One region of the Solibacillus sp. R5-41 genome, then DNA from elsewhere that is predicted to be linked to it. Evidence: riboswitches for the same ligand, from Rfam matches in the RefSeq annotation. Region 1 holds a riboswitch; each other region holds the start of a gene.

Region 1 (6,087 bases):
CAGCAAATGGCCCAATGGTATTCACTCCAGCAGGCGATTCTGATCGTGTAACGGTTGAGAAAATGTCTCGTCGTCGTCAAACAATTGCAAAACGTTTATTAGAAGTTAAACAATCAACTGCAATGTTAACAACATTTAACGAAATCGACATGACAAACATCATGGCATTACGTAAACGTAAACAAGAGCAATTCGTAAAAAATAATGACATCAAATTAGGTTTCATGTCGTTCTTTACGAAAGCTGTTGTTGCAGCACTTAAAAAATATCCTTACGTTAACGCACAAATTAGCGGTGACGAAATTCACTTAAACAACTTCTTTGATATCGGTGTTGCCGTATCTACAGAAGAAGGTTTAGTCGTACCTGTAGTACGTGATGCAAACAGCAAGAACTTCGCAGAGATCGAAAGAAATATTGCTGAATTAGCTGGTAAAGCACGCGACAAAAAATTAGGCTTAAACGACATGGCTGGTGGTTCGTTTACAATCACTAACGGTGGTGTATTCGGTTCATTAATGTCTACACCAATCATGAACGGTACACAAGCTGGTATTTTAGGCATGCACTCAATCGTAAACCGTCCAGTAGCGATTAACGGTGAAGTTCAAATCCGTCCAATGATGTACGTGGCATTATCTTATGACCACCGTATTATCGATGGGAAAGATTCTGTTGGTTTCTTAAAAACAGTTAAGGAAATGATCGAAAATCCAGAAGATTTATTATTAAATTCTTAATTATTTATTAAAAAAAGCGAGCGCACCTCTATATGAGGTATGTGCTCGTTTTTTTGTCCGTGCAAATATCTGAAAAATGCATGTTGACAGAAAATATAGATTTATAGTATTATTTATTCATTCATTAAATAATTTAATAATAACCTCACATTCTTGTGGGGTAGAGGCGCGGTATTTATTAGTTTTTCATGGAGCTTAGAGCATGCATCGAGATGAAAAAGAAGGATCTACCGCCGAAGTTTAAGAAGAGCTCTATCTTTTTATGCTGGGTCTGCAGTGAATAATTGCAGGACTGTCTCGGTTATCCTCGCGGTAATCGAGTTGAGCTATCTCAATATGGGATTGTAGGGGATTTGAGCTATTTTTTATTTAGCGACCTAAAATCTTCTTTTAGGTCGTTTTTTTATGGTTAAAAACATTATCTTAATCTTCTTTGATTGAAGTAGGTTTTCCTGTTAGTAAAATAGCTCAAAAATAAGTAAATAGGAGAGAATGAATATGAAAAAGAATTTAGTATTAGTTTTAACATTAATGGCGATGATGCTTGTATTAGCAGCGTGTGGATCAGACAAGGAAGAAGGAACTACTGAATCAGAGGGATCTACATCAAAAAAGGTGTTAAAAGTTGGAATGGAAGCAGGCTATGCACCATTTAACTGGTCACAAAGCAATGATTCATTTGGCGCGGTAGCCATTTCAGGTTCAAAGGAATTTGCAGCAGGATACGATGTTGAATTCGCAAAACGTATTGCTGAAGGTTTGAATATGGAATTACAAATTGTAAAAACTGACTGGGATGGCTTAGTCCCATCATTACAATCAGGTGCGATCGATTTAGTTATTGCGGGAATGTCACCAACAGATAAACGAAAAGAATCAATTGATTTTACTGAAAACTACTATACAAGTGATTATGTTATCGTTGTGAAAGCAGATGGACCTTATGCAAGTGCAAAATCAATTAATGACTTTGCAGGTGCAAAAGTGACAGGGCAACAAGCAACAACACATTATGATGTTATCGACCAAATGGACGGTGTGAAGAAAGAAGTAGCAGCTACAGACTTCGGTGCAATGCGTGTTCAATTAACTTCAGGTGCGATTGATGCATACGTTTCAGAGCGTCCAGAAGGGATTTCTGCTGAACTAGCAATGAAAAACATTAAATACATCGTACCAGAACCAAACTTCGAAGCGGATCCTTCAACAACTGCCGTTGCAGTAGGATTAAAAAAGGGTTCAAATTTAGCGGAACAAATCAACAAAGTTTTAGCTGAAATTCCAGAAGAAGAGCGTCAAAAATTAATGGAAGACGCCATTGCAAATCAACCAGCAGCACAATAAGAGGTTGCGAATAGAAAGGTTGTCTTGCCGGCAAACGGAAGGCAACCTTTTTCGATTAGTAATATTTTTTATTAGAAAGCTGCTTTCCGTGTAATACATTTACATCAATTACACATTGGCGTAATTGCGTCCAGATTTTGAATTGTGCTTAGGCCTGCACGATGCAGGTCAGTTAGCCGTTGTCGCATGGATGCGACGATGTTAGGCTAACATCCTAATTTTAAATCCCTTCAAAATCTGTGACATCCGCCGGAGGATATATATGTATGAGTAATGACATCAAAGATATTGGAGGAGAGCAAAATGGCATTTTTAGATTCAGTTTGGACGTTGTTCATAACTAACTGGGAAGTATTTTTACGTGGTGCATATACAGCGCTCATCCTAGCAGTTATCGGGACAATTTTCGGTGTCCTTATTGGTTTTTTCATTGGAATTATGCATACGATTCCACAACGTAAAAAATCAGCAAAAACGTATTTACTAAAACTCGTTAATTTCATTTTAACAGCCTATGTTGAAATATTCCGAGGAACACCAATGATGGTACAGGCAATGGTTGTCTTTTATGGTTTATTCTATTTAGGAATTGATATCGATCGTTTTTTAGCAGCAAGCATTGTAATTAGTTTAAATACTGGTGCGTATATGTCGGAATACGTGCGTGGTGGGATTGTATCAGTTGATAAAGGTCAATTTGAAGCAGCGCAAGCCATTGGTATGAATCATTTACAAACAATGATCCATGTTGTATTACCTCAAGTCGCACGCAATATTTTACCAGCAACAGGGAACCAACTTGTTATGAATATTAAAGATTCATCCGTGCTGAGCGTTATTTCAGTAGTGGAGCTATTCTTTACAGCCAACTCTGTAGCAGGAAGTAATTATAAATATATTGAAGCCTTCTTCATTGCGTCTGTACTGTACTTTATAATGACCTTCACAGTGACGCGCTTCTTATTACAATTTGAAAAGAAAATGGACGGGCCAGAATCCTTTAAAGTGGAGTTAATTACGGGAAACAAATTAGAAAAGGAAGGTGAATAATACAATGACAGCAGTGATTGAGATTCAACATTTAAATAAAAAATTCGGTGATCATGAAGTTTTAAAAGATGTCAATTTCCAAGTGAACAAAGGAGAAGTTGTCACGCTAATCGGTTCTTCAGGATCGGGTAAATCAACGCTACTCCGTTGTATTAACTTACTTGAAATGCCAACAGCTGGTGAAATTATTTATAATAATAAAACGATATTAGCGGAAAATCATAACATTGAAAAATACCGCACCCATCTTGGAATGGTATTCCAATCATTCAACTTATTTAATAATTTAAATGTGCTTGGTAACTGTGTTGTCGGCCAACAAAAGGTATTAAAGCGCTCAAAAGAACAAGCAGAAGCAAATGCGTTGAAATACCTAGAGCTAGTCGGGATGAGTGCGTATAAAAACGCAAAGCCACGTCAATTATCAGGGGGGCAAAAGCAGCGTGTTGCGATTGCTCGTGCACTTGCGATGGATCCAGATGTCATGCTCTTTGATGAGCCGACGTCGGCATTAGACCCAGAAATGGTGGGAGAAGTATTAAAAGTCATGCGTATGCTAGCAAGCCAAGGAAATACAATGCTTATTGTGACGCATGAAATGGAATTTGCGAAAGAAGTTTCAGACCGCATTGTTTTTATGGACAAAGGGGTGATCGTAGAAGAGGGCCACCCAAGTGAGGTATTAGTAAACCCTAAAAATGACCGAACGAAAGAGTTTTTAAAACGCACATTAAAATAATATTCAGCACGCTTGTTCCTTCTAGACATAAAAAAAGAGCTTGCAAAATGTTGCAAGCTTATTTTCTAGAGTTCCACTCAGAAACGATAAAAAATATAATAGCAAAAGCAATAGCGATTGCAAAAAACCACATTGGAACACTACCAAATGTCATGAAGGCCACCTCTTAATAATAGTGTAACATGTTCATAAGGGACATTCAAACGAGCATTTGCATAATGTGTAGCTTTATTCAGTAGGGTGGTCTCAACACCCGAAGATTGTTAGCTTTCACGGGTAGGTATACCTTGAAAGGTATAAAGTCCGTTCATACTGGAGAAAATTTGGGTTCCTTTGTATAGGTACTATCATCTTAGGGGAAAATCGTATAAAATAGATATTATACAAGTTATTTAAAAGTGAGGTAAACAAATGTTACATTTAAAATGGAAAGATGCGCCAACGATTCGTACCGTGAAATGTGTGCACACAAACGCAGCTAAGTATTTAGTTTCAAATGTTTTAACAGTTGGAAAAGAATACGAAGTGAAAAATGAAACGGAAGAGTTCATTTTTGTTATCGACAATACAGGCCAAATTGGTGGCTACTACAAAGAGTATTTCGCTTAATAGCCTACTTAATGAAATTAGAAAAACAGCTCATCTTCTTGAAGTATTTTCACTTCACGAAGACGAGCTGTTTTTTATTTTTGCTCAATAATAATATGTTCGATTTCATGACGCTTTTCATTGCTCGTCACTTGCACGCGCAACGTATCTTCTATATCTTGTAGCAATCTTAATTGTGTTTGCTTGAAACGATCTATATCCTCATGATTCACAGCAAGTCGTTTGCTACTCTTAGATGTTGACTCGAGCATTTTCCCGTTTTTACGTAAAAGCTCCTCTGATGCATCCATTAAGCGCTGTTGAGACTGCATGGCACGTCTTTGGTTATTCATGCTAAGGAGCATCGCAATTTGTGATTGCCAAAGCGGGATAGTATTCATAATCGAACTTTGAATTTTCTCAATTAGTAGCTGGTTCGTTTGTTGAATTAATCGAATTTGCGGTGCGTATTGGATTGCTACCTCACGTGATATTTCTAAATCATACATCCGTCGATCAAGCCACTCAATTTGCATTTGCAGGTCGTTCAATTCATTTTGTTTAAAGGGATCCGTATTTTCCAACAAAGCTTGCTGAATCGTAGGCAAAATAACTTCTTGAAGATGCTGTTTTTTTATTTCTAGTGAAGCAATAAAAACATTAACTTCTTGGAAATATTCTTCATTGACAGCATATAACTCATTTAAAAACTGATAGTCCGCCAATAACCCATTTTGCGTATGTGATAATTGGATGCTGAGTCGATCAATCCGTTTACTTAGCTTGTTGTAATGGGTCATAATTTCTTGAATCGACTGTTTAGGACGATTAAAAATGCGGGCAAAAAATCCTTTTTCCTCTTCCACTAATGCATCAGGATCGATTTCTTCTAGATGTTGCATCAAATCAGACAGCACTTCACCAACTCTCGAAACATCTTTTCGCTGGATATAATTAAGCATTTGTGAGGTGAATTTTTTTAGTGCTTCTTGTGCCGGTAAACCGAATACTAGAATTTGTTCATATTGATGGATTGGTAAATCTGCTGCTAAATGTACAGCCCGTTGTTTGGAAATTGTACTAAGCGACGTAAAAAGCGGTGTTGTTGCATTGTTGGCAACATTCACCGCAAATTGTTCTCGTGATGCTTGAATATCGACACTTCCACTAGATGTGAAAGCATCGAAAGGGTTTATTTCTGTTCCCATGATTTACTCACCGCCGACTTTTAATCGTTCTTTGCGTTTTTCATTGGACATTTTTGCGAAATCAAGCTCTATTTTTAAATTTTCAATATCCGAAGCTAACGCATTTTTTAAATCTTCTTCCATTGTAACGTGGAGATCTTTTAACGTTTTTCGTGTATCTTCTAGCGCTAAATGAATCTCATTACCAGTCACTTGTTCTTTCGTTAACAATGTATATTTATCAGATAATTGAACAGCAGACGGAAGATGGGCATAGAAGAAATCCTCTACGGCATAAAATTTTTGTGGATTTGTCTGAACAATATTGATAATACGTTTTGATAGTTTCGACATTTCATTAATTTGTTTAAAAGAACGAATGGATCTTACACGAACAATTTGTTGTGTTAAAGATTGTGTATGAGCCTTCGCTTGTTTA
Region 2 (6,087 bases), 1.2 Mb from region 1:
GCCAAATAAGCGCACACTTTATAAGGATCCCTAATAGAAAACTTATATCAAAGAGATAGAATCTTTTGTTTTTCATATGTGGAAACGAATAAAGCTTCGATTCTTGCCTTTTAAAATCACTTGAACATAGGGTAAACTAAGGGGAAACGACGGAAATTTAAGGTGATGGAATGAATGCAAATATTAAGGCGAAATTAGAAATTTTGCCGAGTGATCCAGGTTGTTATTTGATGAAAGATCACCAAGGGACGATAATTTATGTTGGTAAGGCAAAATCATTAAAAAATCGGGTACGTTCGTATTTTACAAGTAGCCATGATGGGAAGACTGCCCGTCTAGTAAGTGAAATTGTGGACCTCGAATATATCGTGACTTCAAGCGACTTAGAAGCATTAATTTTAGAACTAAATTTAATAAAGCTTCATGATCCGAAATATAATATTAAACTAACAGATGATAAAACCTATCCGTATATAAAAATTACAAATGAAAAATATCCGCGCATTTTAACGACACGCAAGATCAAAAAGGATAAGGCCAAATATTTCGGTCCTTATCCGAATTCATTTGCAGCAAATGAGACGAGAAAATTATTAGATCGCTTGTATCCATTAAGAAAATGCGCGAAAATTCCAAAGCAAGTGTGCCTTTACTATCATTTAGGTCAATGTTTAGCACCATGTGTGAAAGAAATTGACAACAATGTATATAGTGAAATGATTGATGAAATTGCGAAGTTTTTAAATGGTGGCTATGAAGAAGTAAAGCAAGATTTAGAACAAAAAATGCTCGATGCTGCTGAAAAATTAGAATTTGAAAGAGCTAAGGAATATCGAGATTTAATTGCTCATATTGAAAAGATTATGCAAAAGCAAAAAATTGTGACGGGTGATTTAAGTAATCGCGATGTATTCGGTTATGCCGTGGAAAAGGGCTGGATGTGTGTGCAAGTGTTTTTTGTTCGACAAGGAAAGTTAATCGAACGAGATGTATCCATTTTTCCGATTTACAATGAACCTGAAGAGGAATTTTTAACATTTGTTGGGCGTTTTTATGATGAACCGAACCATATGCTTCCAAAGGAAATTTTCATTCCTACACAAGTGGATGGCGTTTTATTAGAAAAGCTTTTGAATGTTAAAATTGTTATCCCTAAAAAAGGTTCAAAAAAGGAATTGGTTGACTTAGCTTCGAAAAATGCAGATATTGCGATCCATGAAAAATTCCAACTAATTGAGCGTCAAGAGGAACGAACGATTGGTGCGTGTGAGGCGCTAGGTGAAGCAATGAATATTCCTATTCCGATGCGCATTGAAGCATTTGATAACAGTCATATGCACGGTGCGGACCCCGTTTCAGCGATGGTTGTTTTTGTGGACGGAAAGCCGCTAAAAAAAGAGTACCGTAAATATAAAACGAGGGAAGCGGCGAAACATGATGATTATGGCGCAATGCAAGAAGTCATTCGACGTCGTTACACACGTGTATTACGAGAAAATTTACCGTTGCCTGATTTAATCGTTATTGATGGTGGGAAGGGACATATGGAAGTTGCGCGTGAAGTAATAGAAGATGAGTTAGGTCTTTATATTCCGATTGCTGGATTAGCGAAGGATGAGAAGCATAATACGTCTCAATTATTGTTCGGTGACCCAGTGGAGCAAATTCCATTAATGAGAACGAGTGATGCATTTTATTTATTGCAGCGCATTCAAGACGAGGTACACCGTTTTGCGATTACGTTTTTAAGACAGCAACGGCAAGCGAATACCATAGTTTCGATATTAGACGGCATAGAAGGAATTGGTCCGAAGCGTAAACAACAGCTGATGAAGCATTTTGGGTCGGTGAAAAGAATACGTGAAGCCACTGTTTTACAGCTTATTGAAGCGGGCATACCCAAAAAGCTAGCTGAAACAATTCATCACTATTTTCAAGAGCAGTCATTGAAAAACGAGTCGTAGTATGCTAGAGTGAGACTAATTTAATAATTTCAATCGATAGAGGCGCAGTGTTCAAAAGTACGATGCATGAGGAAGGACAATTCCGTTGAATGCATTCGAAAGGGGAGACTGCCGAAGTGAATTGTGTATTGTTCGCACAAATTGCTGGTTTTGCATTTAAGAAATGTAAAATTGTCAGAGCGCATGTTCTGGAGAGCTATCCAAAAAGAACAATTAACTTTATTATTTGTCTTGACGGCGACTTTCCATGAACATGGAAGGTCGCTTTTTTTCGTGGATTAATAGGTCCGAATCTTATTTTTGAGTGCTAATATAAAGGGGTTACTAAAAATGAAAAATAATTTAATGGTGTGCGGGGTAGCTTATGAAGCGGATGTAATTCGATTAACGATTGGCTATGATTTTTATGAAACTGCATCACTTGCAGAAGTATTTAGTGTTTTAGCGGAAAATAATATTAATGTGGACATGATCGTGCAGTCTGTAATGGATGGTGTCAAACCAACCGTTTCGTTTACGATTGCTAAGGAAAAATTTGCTGAAAGTTTACGAATATTAGAAGCGAGTAAAGCATCTTTAGGTTTTCGTTTTGCTGATTTCGAAATAGGTTTAGCGAAAATATCAATAATCGGAGCGGGCATGAATTTTAGTCCAGGAGTAGCAGCACGGGTGTTTGCGCGGTTAGGGAAGGAACATATTCCCATTAAGATGCTAAGTGCATCTGAAGTGAAAGTGTCGGTCATCGTGCCGCAAGATGCGATGATGCAAGCCGCCAATGTATTGCATGATGAGTTTATGTTCGTTCAGCAGAAAATGTCCATCTAAATCGCTGGTGAATTGAAGTGAAAAAACTTCAAGCTAGATTTCATTGCTTGAAGTTTCTTCGAAGGAAAAGTAATTAGCGGATTGGTTCTTTTAAATCCCATTTTAATATGAATTTAACACAATTGTGCTTCACGTTTTTTTCCTCGTAACATTCCGTTAAATGACCAATATTTTTTTGTTTTTGCTCTGCTAGAAACCCAGCCTCTAATCGAAAACAGCGCTGCTCGATGTTTAATGATGCAGGGTCTTCAGTCGTGAGTATGTAATGCGCCTCATCCTTCAATTCCTTCTCTATAGCGAGTTGTCCCCAACCCGCTTCTATGAAAAAAGAAGATGCTTCTTCCATTGAAAACAATGGGAATTGACGAGCGACTTCTTTACCACCCCAATAAAGGACATCTGCCTCATGTTTTCCTAAAATTGACGTAAGTAAATGATCGCGAACGATTTCGTAACCAAAAGTTGGAATCGTTTTCATTTTGTGCCCTTCCATAGAAAAAAACCTCTTTCATAAATTTTCTTATAATATAAACCGTAATCTAGAAAAGTGAACTATAAGTAGAATAATAGCGACTCTAAACAGCGTAAAAGTGTCTTTAAAAACGGCATGAAATATGCGGTGTTACCTTGACGCTAGTATCTGTGAAGAGTACAATGGACATGTCATAATATTGTACCATGATGAGATGCGCAGTCAATAAACAACATTTACAAATTAGTGACTTTGTTGATGCGGATTTCAAGTACTAAGGGGGGTAACAGTTTTGTCGAAAGATCGTGAATTTTTATGGCGCCGCTTACATTCGTTATTAGGTGTAATTCCAGTAGGATTGTTCTTGGCGTTCCACTTATCTTTGAACTTCACTGCTGTGGGCGGTGAAGAAAATTACAATAATGCTACAGGTATGATGGAATTAGTTCCACATTCATTATTGTTAGCAATGGAATGGATTATTATCTATATTCCGCTTATGTTCCACGCATTCTACGGTGTGTATATTGCATTTACTGCTACAAACAACGTGAAACGCTTCGGCACATTCCGTAACTGGATGTTCGCATTACAACGCTTTACGGGAATTTTCCTTGTAATCTTCATTGCATGGCATATTTTCCAAACTCGTGTTCAAAAAGCGTTTGGTGAAGAAGTTAACTTTGATATGATTGCTGAAATCGTGGCGAATCCATTCATGTTAGGATTCTACATCGTAGGTATCTTATCTGCAACTTTCCACTTAGCGAACGGCCTATGGTCATTCCTAGTTAGCTGGGGTATTACACAATCTAAAAAGTCACAACAAATCGCAACTTATATTACATTATTAGTATTTGTAATTTTAAGTATTATGGGTGTTGCGGCAATCTTGGCGTTCGTTTAATTTTTCTTACTAGAACACTGATACAAAGTAAGAAATTGATGATGAATGAATTGTGAGTAAGAGTAATTAGCAATTATTATGAGGAGTGAGAAATAATCATGGCGAAAAGTAAAGTCATCGTCGTTGGCGGCGGTCTTGCTGGCTTAATGGCTACGATTAAAGCAGCTGAAGTTGGTACAGCAGTTGAATTATTCTCGTTAGTTCCTGTTAAACGTTCACACTCTGTATGTGCGCAAGGCGGAATTAACGGAGCAGTTAATACAAAAGGTGAAGGGGATTCTCCATGGATCCACTTTGACGATACAGTTTACGGTGGGGATTTCTTAGCGAACCAACCACCAGTTAAGGGTATGTGTGATGCAGCCCCTGGTATTATCCACTTAATGGACCGTATGGGTGTAATGTTCAACCGTACGCCAGAAGGTTTATTAGACTTCCGTCGCTTCGGTGGTACATTAATGCACCGTACAGCATTCTCGGGTGCTACAACGGGTCAACAATTATTATACGCACTAGACGAGCAAGTTCGTTCTCACGAAGTAGCTGGTTTAGTTACTAAATATGAGCACTGGGAATTCCTTGGTGCAGTGCTTGATGACGAAGGTGTATGCCGCGGTATCGTAGCACAAGATTTAAGAACTGAAGAAATTAAATCATTCCGTTCTGACGCTGTAATTATGGCGACAGGTGGTCCTGGTATTATCTTCGGTAAAACAACGAACTCAGTAATTAATACGGGTTCTGCAGCATCAATTGTTTACCAACAAGGTGCTACTTATTCAAATGGTGAAATGATTCAAATTCACCCAACAGCGATTCCTGGGGACGACAAAAACCGTCTAATGTCAGAATCTGCTCGTGGTGAAGGTGGACGTGTATGGACTTACAAAGATGGTAAACCTTGGTACTTCTTAGAAGAAAAATACCCAGCTTACGGTAACCTAGTACCACGTGATATCGCAACACGCGAAATCTTCGACGTATGTGTTAACCAAAAACTTGGTATTAACGGCGAAAACATGGTATACCTAGACCTTTCTCATAAAGATCCACATGAATTAGACATCAAATTAGGTGGAATTATCGAAATCTACGAAAAGTTCGTAGGGGATGACCCACGTAAATTACCAATGAAAATTTTCCCGGCAGTTCACTATTCAATGGGTGGATTATGGGTTGACTATGACCAAATGACTGAAATTCCAGGCTTATTTGCTGCAGGTGAATGTGATTACTCACAACATGGAGCGAACCGCTTAGGAGCGAACTCATTATTATCAGCTATTTATGGCGGTATGGTTGCTGGTCCAAACGCAGTAGCATACACAAAAACGCTTAAAAAGCACGCTGAAGACTTACCAGAAGATATTTTCACTGCTCGTGAAGAGGAAGAAAAAGCGAAATGGGAAGCAATCCTTAACATGGATGGCACAGAAAACGCTTACTTACTACACAAAGAGCTTGGTGAATGGATGACTGACAATATGACAGTAGTACGTCATAATGACCGTCTAGAAAAAACATATGAAAAATTAACTGAGTTACAAGAGCGTTGGGAAAAAATCAACATTAACGACACACAAAAATGGTCGAACCAAGGTGCTCACTTTACGCGTCAGTTAAAAAATATGTTATACCTAGCTAAAGTAATGACAAAGGGTGCATTATTACGTGATGAATCTCGTGGTGCTCACTACAAACCAGATTTCCCAGAACGTGATGATGAGAAATTCTTAAAAACGACTATGGCGAAGTTCGATCCAGCTACTGGTGAACCAATTATTACTTACGGAGAAGTCGACGTTTCGTTAATTCCACCACGTAAACGTGACTACTCGGCATAAGGGGGGAACTAAAAATGGAAACAGTAAATACTGGAAAAACAGTTCAGTTTGAAATTCTTCGTCAAGATACGGAGA
Region 3 (6,087 bases), 1.7 Mb from region 1:
CCCCAGCTTGAGGTTTTGCTTTTTTTTAATATTTATTTGTTAAATCGCAATCCTTTAATGGCACGATTTTTGTTTTATGCTTCCACTTATAGCCGATCCACAGTGCTGCGAATAATGGTAAACCAATGTATGACACTAAAACGCCGTACCAATCAATTGTGTCACCTGTGAATGCCATATAGTTTTGCCCTAAAATAACAATCATACAGAGCGCAAATGCGAATAATGGACCAAACGGGAAAAACTTCGATACATATGGTAAATCACTAAGTGAATGCCCTTGCGCCACATATGCACGACGGAAGCGGTAGTGACTGATTGCAATCCCTAACCAAGCAATGAATCCGGATAGCCCCGATGCGTTTAATAACCAAATATAAACGACACCATCACCGAAGAATGAAGCTAAAAATGATACGCAACCTACAGCCATTGTCGCCAATAAAGCATACACCGGAATTCCGCGCGTATTCACCTTTGCAAAAAACTTTGGTGCTTTTCCATCCACTGCTAATTGGAATAGCATACGGCTTGCTGCATATAAACCAGAGTTCCCTGCAGATAGCATCGCTGTTAAAATGATTGCATTCATCACGGAAGCGGCAAATGCAAAGCCTAAATTTTCAAATACTAATGTAAACGGACTTGTCGCAATGTCTTCTGACAGTAAACGTGAATCTGTATAAGGAATTAATAATCCAATTGCACCAATGGCAAAAATATAAAATAGTAAGATACGCCAAAATACTGAACGTACTGCCTTTGGAATATTTTTTGCTGGATCATCTGTTTCACCAGCCGTTACACCGAGCATCTCTGTCCCTTGGAATGAGAAACCTGCAGCTAAGAAAATACCAAAAATAGCTAGGAATCCACCGTTAAATGGTGCATCTCCAACAAAGAAGTTTGTAAAGCCTACCGGATCATTGCCACCTAAAATCCCGAAAATCATCAGGAAACTGACAATAATGAACACAATAACTGTTACTACTTTAATCATCGCAAACCAATATTCACTTTCACCGTAAGCTTTAACCGAAAGTAAGTTAAACGATAGAACAACGATAATAAATAATATCGTCCATGTAAGCGATGAACTATTTGGAAACCAGTATTTCATAATTAATGATACGGCTGCGATTTCTGCCGCGATTGTAATTGCCCAGTTGTACCAGTAGTTCCAACCTAATGCGAAACCTAGCGCCGGATCGACAAATTTCGTTGCATACGTACTGAACGAACCAGATGTTGGCATATATGCGGCCATTTCCCCTAAGCTCGTCATTAAAAAGTACACCATCACGCCGATTAATGCGTAGGCAAGTAATGCACCACCAGGACCAGCTTGAGCAATTGCACCACCAGAAGCTAGAAAGAGCCCTGTTCCAATCGTACCACCTAAAGAAATCATCGTTATGTGGCGACTTTTCAGGCTTCTTTTTAATTTATTTTTATTACCCAGTTGATCTGTTTTTATTTCACTCATGAAAAATTCTCCTTTTTATTTCATTTGAATAGGGTCAAATCTAATCATCCATACAGATTGAATTCTTCTGTTAAATGAAGATAAAAAGCCGCCACAAGTTTTTGTGACGGCTTTATTTAACACCAGACAAACTTGAAAGATAGCTCAACACATGCTTTAACATGTGACAGTTCTGTTCCTTTCGGAGACAGCCCCAGCATCATTTTTTGAGAATCAAAATGACACTTCGGCAATCATTCCTTTCATATTAGCTTCACAGATTTTCTCAATCTCCACTAAACTACTCTTAATGCTTGCGACCTCTACCTCATTTTGACATGAGGTAATGTAATATTTAATTTTTATAACGGTTCAAATTCTAGCATACCAAATTTTTGATAGCAACCAATTCGAATTTTATTATCTCTTCAGATAATTCGCGCAACTGATCTCATCTGTTATAATAATATTGATTTAAATAAAGGACGTGAAAAAATGAATTCTAAATTAGTTACATACACAGACAAAAATTTATCATCAAATAAATCTATTTGGCTATTTACACTGGCCATTATTTTATTTGCGACAACACTTCGAACGCCTTTAACGGTTGTTGGACCCATCATTTCGTTCATACGAGATGGACTAGGGATTTCAAACGTCCTTGCTGGATTTTTAACAACGATTCCTTTGCTTGCTTTTGCGGCAGTATCGCCGTTTGCAGCACGTATCGCTAGGAAATTCGGAATGGAATGGACACTATTTTATTCGGTTATCATTTTATGTATGGGTGTTGCGCTTCGTTCTGTTGGCTCGACTTCGCTTCTCATTTTTGGGACGATACTAATCGGGGTCGCTATCGCTTTTGGAAACGTGCTCATCCCTAGTTATTTCAAGCTGAAATTCCCTCTTCATATTGGATTATTAACAGGTATTTATTCTGTATCTATGAATATTTCTGCCGGACTTGCAGCAGGACTTAGCTATCCAATTGCATCGATTTCTGGATGGCAACTAGCACTTGGTCTTTCACTTATTTTAGGAATATTAACCTTACTCTTTTGGCTTCCAATATTAAAGGATCGAAAAGTAGAAATGAACTTTGCCAGCTCGAACAAACCGAAAAAGAAAATGTGGAAATCCCCTCTTGCATGGGCAATTGCAGCAACGATGGGCTTACAATCACTCATTTTTTATTGTTCAAGCGCTTGGCTACCAGACATCTTTATTAGCCAGGGGATGGATGCACAAGCTGCTGGTTGGATGGGCTCCATCATGCAGCTTGCACAAATTCCACTAACATTTGTCGTTCCAATTATTGCCGGAAAGCTTTCATCACAACGTCCGATTGTGCTCTTTTTTTCCATTTGTTACATAATCGGGTTTACTGGTGTGTTAATGGAATGGACAAGCTTGGCCGTTTTATGGATGATGTTTTTAGGTTTTGCAGGAGGAGCGTCATTTAGTCTTGTCCTTATGTTTTTCACATTACGAACAGAAACTGCTTTTGAAGCAGCTGACTTATCGGGCTTTGCACAGTCTGTCGGTTATTTAGTTGCAGCAATTGGTCCTGTATTATTTGGCTATGTCCACGATGCAACGAATAGCTGGACAATCCCGGTTCTATTATTTTTAATCGCTTCCGTATTATTATTTACTGCTTCCTTTATAAGCGCGAAAAAACAATTCGTCTAATGCAAACGTATGTACTCATTTATGGTATACTCTAATTACAAGAAACATCACAACATTGAAATTTAAAGGAGTACATAGAAGTTGCGTAAACGAAACCGACAAAGAAAGAAAAGAATGCCTAATTTCACATTGTTCATGATCGTCCTGGCGGGTGCAGCTGGCTGGTATTTTAATAAAACATTACAAGGTGTCGGCATTGGGATTCTTCTTTACTTTGTATTATTAATAGCTTTTAAAATTTGGTGGAAATCTCGAAAAACAGCAAAGCTACGCAAATCCGGTATTCGTGAAGTCGATGTAATGAGCGGAGAGGATTTCGAACGCTTTTTAGGCGAGTTATTTAAACGCCGAGGCTTTAAAGTGAGCTATACAGCAACAAGCGGAGATTACGGTGCTGACCTTCTATTAAAAGATGGCAAAGAGGTAATTGCTGTACAGGCAAAGCGCTATTCTAGTACTGTTGGTGTGAAAGCAGTGCAGGAAATTATCGGTGCTGTAAAAATGTATAATGCGACTGAAGCTTGGGTTGTGACGAATAGCCATTTTACAAAACAGGCAAAAAAACTGGCCGACATTAATGATGTTTATTTAATTGATCGTGACGAATTAATTGATATCATTTTGAATAAATAACGAAAGTATCCCCCTTATCCCTTTTACATGGATGAGGGGGACTTTTTGTTTATTTATAAGGAAGCTGCTGGTAGAAATAATTTGGTTTATTCGTTTTATTGTGAATCGGTTGATGGTAAATAGATGTTGTCGCAGGAGAAAGTGGTGGAATGAGCCACACCCAGTTCCCCGTTACTTCGCGCTGTTCTTTTTGTTCCTGCTGTTGAAACAATTGAAACTGTTGTGCTGCGGTATGATGATCCACAATGCTCACACCCGATTTCTTATAGGAATGTAACACCGCGACATTTAATTCTACAAGTGCTCGATCTTGCCAAAGTGATGCATTCGAAGTTGTTTCTAGCCCCATTTGCTGTGCCACCTTTGGCAAGAAATGATAGCGTGCTTCATCAGCTAAATTACGCGCGCCAATTTCTGTTCCCATATACCAGCCATTAAACGGCGCTGCTTGAAAGTCCATTCCACCAATATTAAAGCGCATGCTCGAAATAATCGGAACGGCATACCATTTCATTTGTAAGCTTGAGAAATCATAGTGTGGATGCTCGATTTGTACTTCGACTATATAGTCTTTCGGAATTTCAAAAAACGTTGGTTGGTGATCATCTATTTGAATGACAAGTGGCAGCACATCAAAATTTGTACATGCCCCGCGCCAACCTAATGCCTCACATATTTTTGTAAAGGCCAATGAATCTGAATCACCAATTACACCATCTGCGGTTTCATAGCCTGCATAGCGAATGAGCTGATGATTCCAAATATGTACACGGTTTTGTGCAAAAATCGAAATGACTGGCCGGATTTTTCCGTTGTTTGTAGCAAAGGCAATATGCTCTAGTAGCGCTCCAAAAACCTCTTCCTCATCCAATAAATGACGCTGGTCCAACACAGTTAAGCTATTCCAAAATAATCGACCAATGCATTTATTACTATTGCGCCAAGCAACACGCGCACCAAATGTTAATTCCTCTGTTGTAAAGTTAAATTGTGGGTCTTCCGCTTGATTAAGGCGACGTTCTAGCCATGCATCTGTTTGTTTCGTTTCTTTTTTATATAAAGCTAAAAATGAATTTAGTTCTTGTTCGTTCATGTTGTATTCCCCCTACCCCTTTCATTTTGAAGCGTTTTTGTAACAAACTCAATGAAAGCCTTTCCATAGTAAAGATGTATTTTACATACATGACTTAAAGTGTTCAAATTCGGGTTAATATATACGAGCAAGACATAGCTCACCTTCGATAAAAACTATGTCTTTTTTTATGTGGTTTTACTAAATGCCTTTTTATTCATAAAGCGGAATGCGCCAAGGTTTTTCCAATGGATTAAATTTCACAACTTTCGTAAGGTGGAGCGTAAATTCCTCATCTAAAGAATCCACCCCGTAAACGAGCAAACGGCCTCCACTATTATAAACGGTATACAACTCACCCTTGGAATCCTCTAAAACCCAGCTATCCAGTTCCTCTTTTATTTTTTCACGATCATAATCAATCATAATTTCCGCATAGTGCTCTCGCTGTATAAATGGCCAATCCATTCGCAAACCTGTATTCGTCACTTTTTGCATGAACTTTACCGTTATCGGCTCGCCATTAAATATAAGGGCTGGTTTGTCTTTCTCCTTATTCTTCAAATCAGAAGGATGGAATTTTACAGCTTCCTCAACTGTTTCGTGATTTAAAAAACCTGCAACAACAAGGGATGGCTTTTCTGTTTTTATAGGGACAAACATTTCCTTATGACTAAATTGTTGTTGGTTTTCTGAAGTAGTACCAATTGCAGAAATTGCCCCCTTACCGTCACCAAAATAACTACCATAAGTGAAATTCGTTGCAAGCAGCTCACCTTTCTCATCTTTAATCATATACGCGACATCTACATCAGGTTGTGTAAAAGCCTTTGCTGACAGTTTTGATTCCTTTAACGGCTCTGTAAATGCAGTCGTATAGCTTATTTCCATTGCGGATGGTGAAAATCGCGCTTTTTCAAATGTGACGCTTACATTTTGCTGTGCATACGTCGCGTTTTGTAAATTCAATATTGTCATAGAGGCCAGTGCTTTTTCGATAGGAATCGGAATCTCCATATCCCAATTTCCTTCTTTGCCATTGATGTCTCGTATTTGCCATTTTAATATAACGTCCTCTGTAACATTCGGTGTTCTCAATTCAAAAAAGCCGATATCGCCTTCTTTGTAGTGCCATGAACCATAATCTTCTTGTGGCAATTCCTCATTCGCATTATTCATAAACTTCATGTTATTTTTTTCATGCCAATTCTCAATATAGGGA

What was found. A riboswitch is a leader RNA that binds a small molecule or an ion and turns the genes downstream of it on or off. The one in region 1 is predicted to bind lysine.
Positions count from the first base shown of each region.
Region 2: it holds a riboswitch for lysine, as region 1 does, so the genes downstream of both, CSE16_RS15620 (ACT domain-containing protein) here and CSE16_RS09315 (transporter substrate-binding domain-containing protein) in region 1, are expected to answer to the same signal.
Region 3: it holds a riboswitch for lysine, as region 1 does, so the genes downstream of both, CSE16_RS01325 (amino acid permease) here and CSE16_RS09315 (transporter substrate-binding domain-containing protein) in region 1, are expected to answer to the same signal.

Region 1 is NZ_CP024123.1:1,942,907-1,948,993, forward strand. It holds gene odhB (2-oxoglutarate dehydrogenase complex dihydrolipoyllysine-residue succinyltransferase) at 1-740, shown strand, start outside; lysine riboswitch at 894-1,077, shown strand; gene CSE16_RS09315 (transporter substrate-binding domain-containing protein) at 1,239-2,084, shown strand; gene CSE16_RS09320 (amino acid ABC transporter permease) at 2,388-3,134, shown strand; gene CSE16_RS09325 (amino acid ABC transporter ATP-binding protein) at 3,139-3,873, shown strand; gene CSE16_RS09330 (DUF6501 family protein) at 4,285-4,482, shown strand; gene CSE16_RS09335 (toxic anion resistance protein) at 4,557-5,669, opposite strand; gene CSE16_RS09340 (5-bromo-4-chloroindolyl phosphate hydrolysis family protein) at 5,673-6,087, opposite strand, start outside.
Region 2 is NZ_CP024123.1:3,157,500-3,163,586, reverse strand. It holds gene uvrC (excinuclease ABC subunit UvrC) at 171-1,964, shown strand; lysine riboswitch at 1,994-2,171, shown strand; gene CSE16_RS15620 (ACT domain-containing protein) at 2,295-2,789, shown strand; gene CSE16_RS15615 (YslB family protein) at 2,863-3,282, opposite strand; gene CSE16_RS15610 (succinate dehydrogenase cytochrome b558 subunit) at 3,554-4,168, shown strand; gene sdhA (succinate dehydrogenase flavoprotein subunit) at 4,267-6,012, shown strand; gene sdhB (succinate dehydrogenase iron-sulfur subunit) at 6,027-6,087, shown strand, end outside.
Region 3 is NZ_CP024123.1:263,219-269,305, reverse strand. It holds gene CSE16_RS01325 (amino acid permease) at 26-1,486, opposite strand; lysine riboswitch at 1,619-1,799, opposite strand; gene CSE16_RS01320 (CynX/NimT family MFS transporter) at 1,961-3,160, shown strand; gene CSE16_RS01315 (restriction endonuclease) at 3,242-3,793, shown strand; gene CSE16_RS01310 (nitric oxide synthase oxygenase) at 3,843-4,886, opposite strand; gene CSE16_RS01305 (DUF4179 domain-containing protein) at 5,079-6,087, opposite strand, start outside.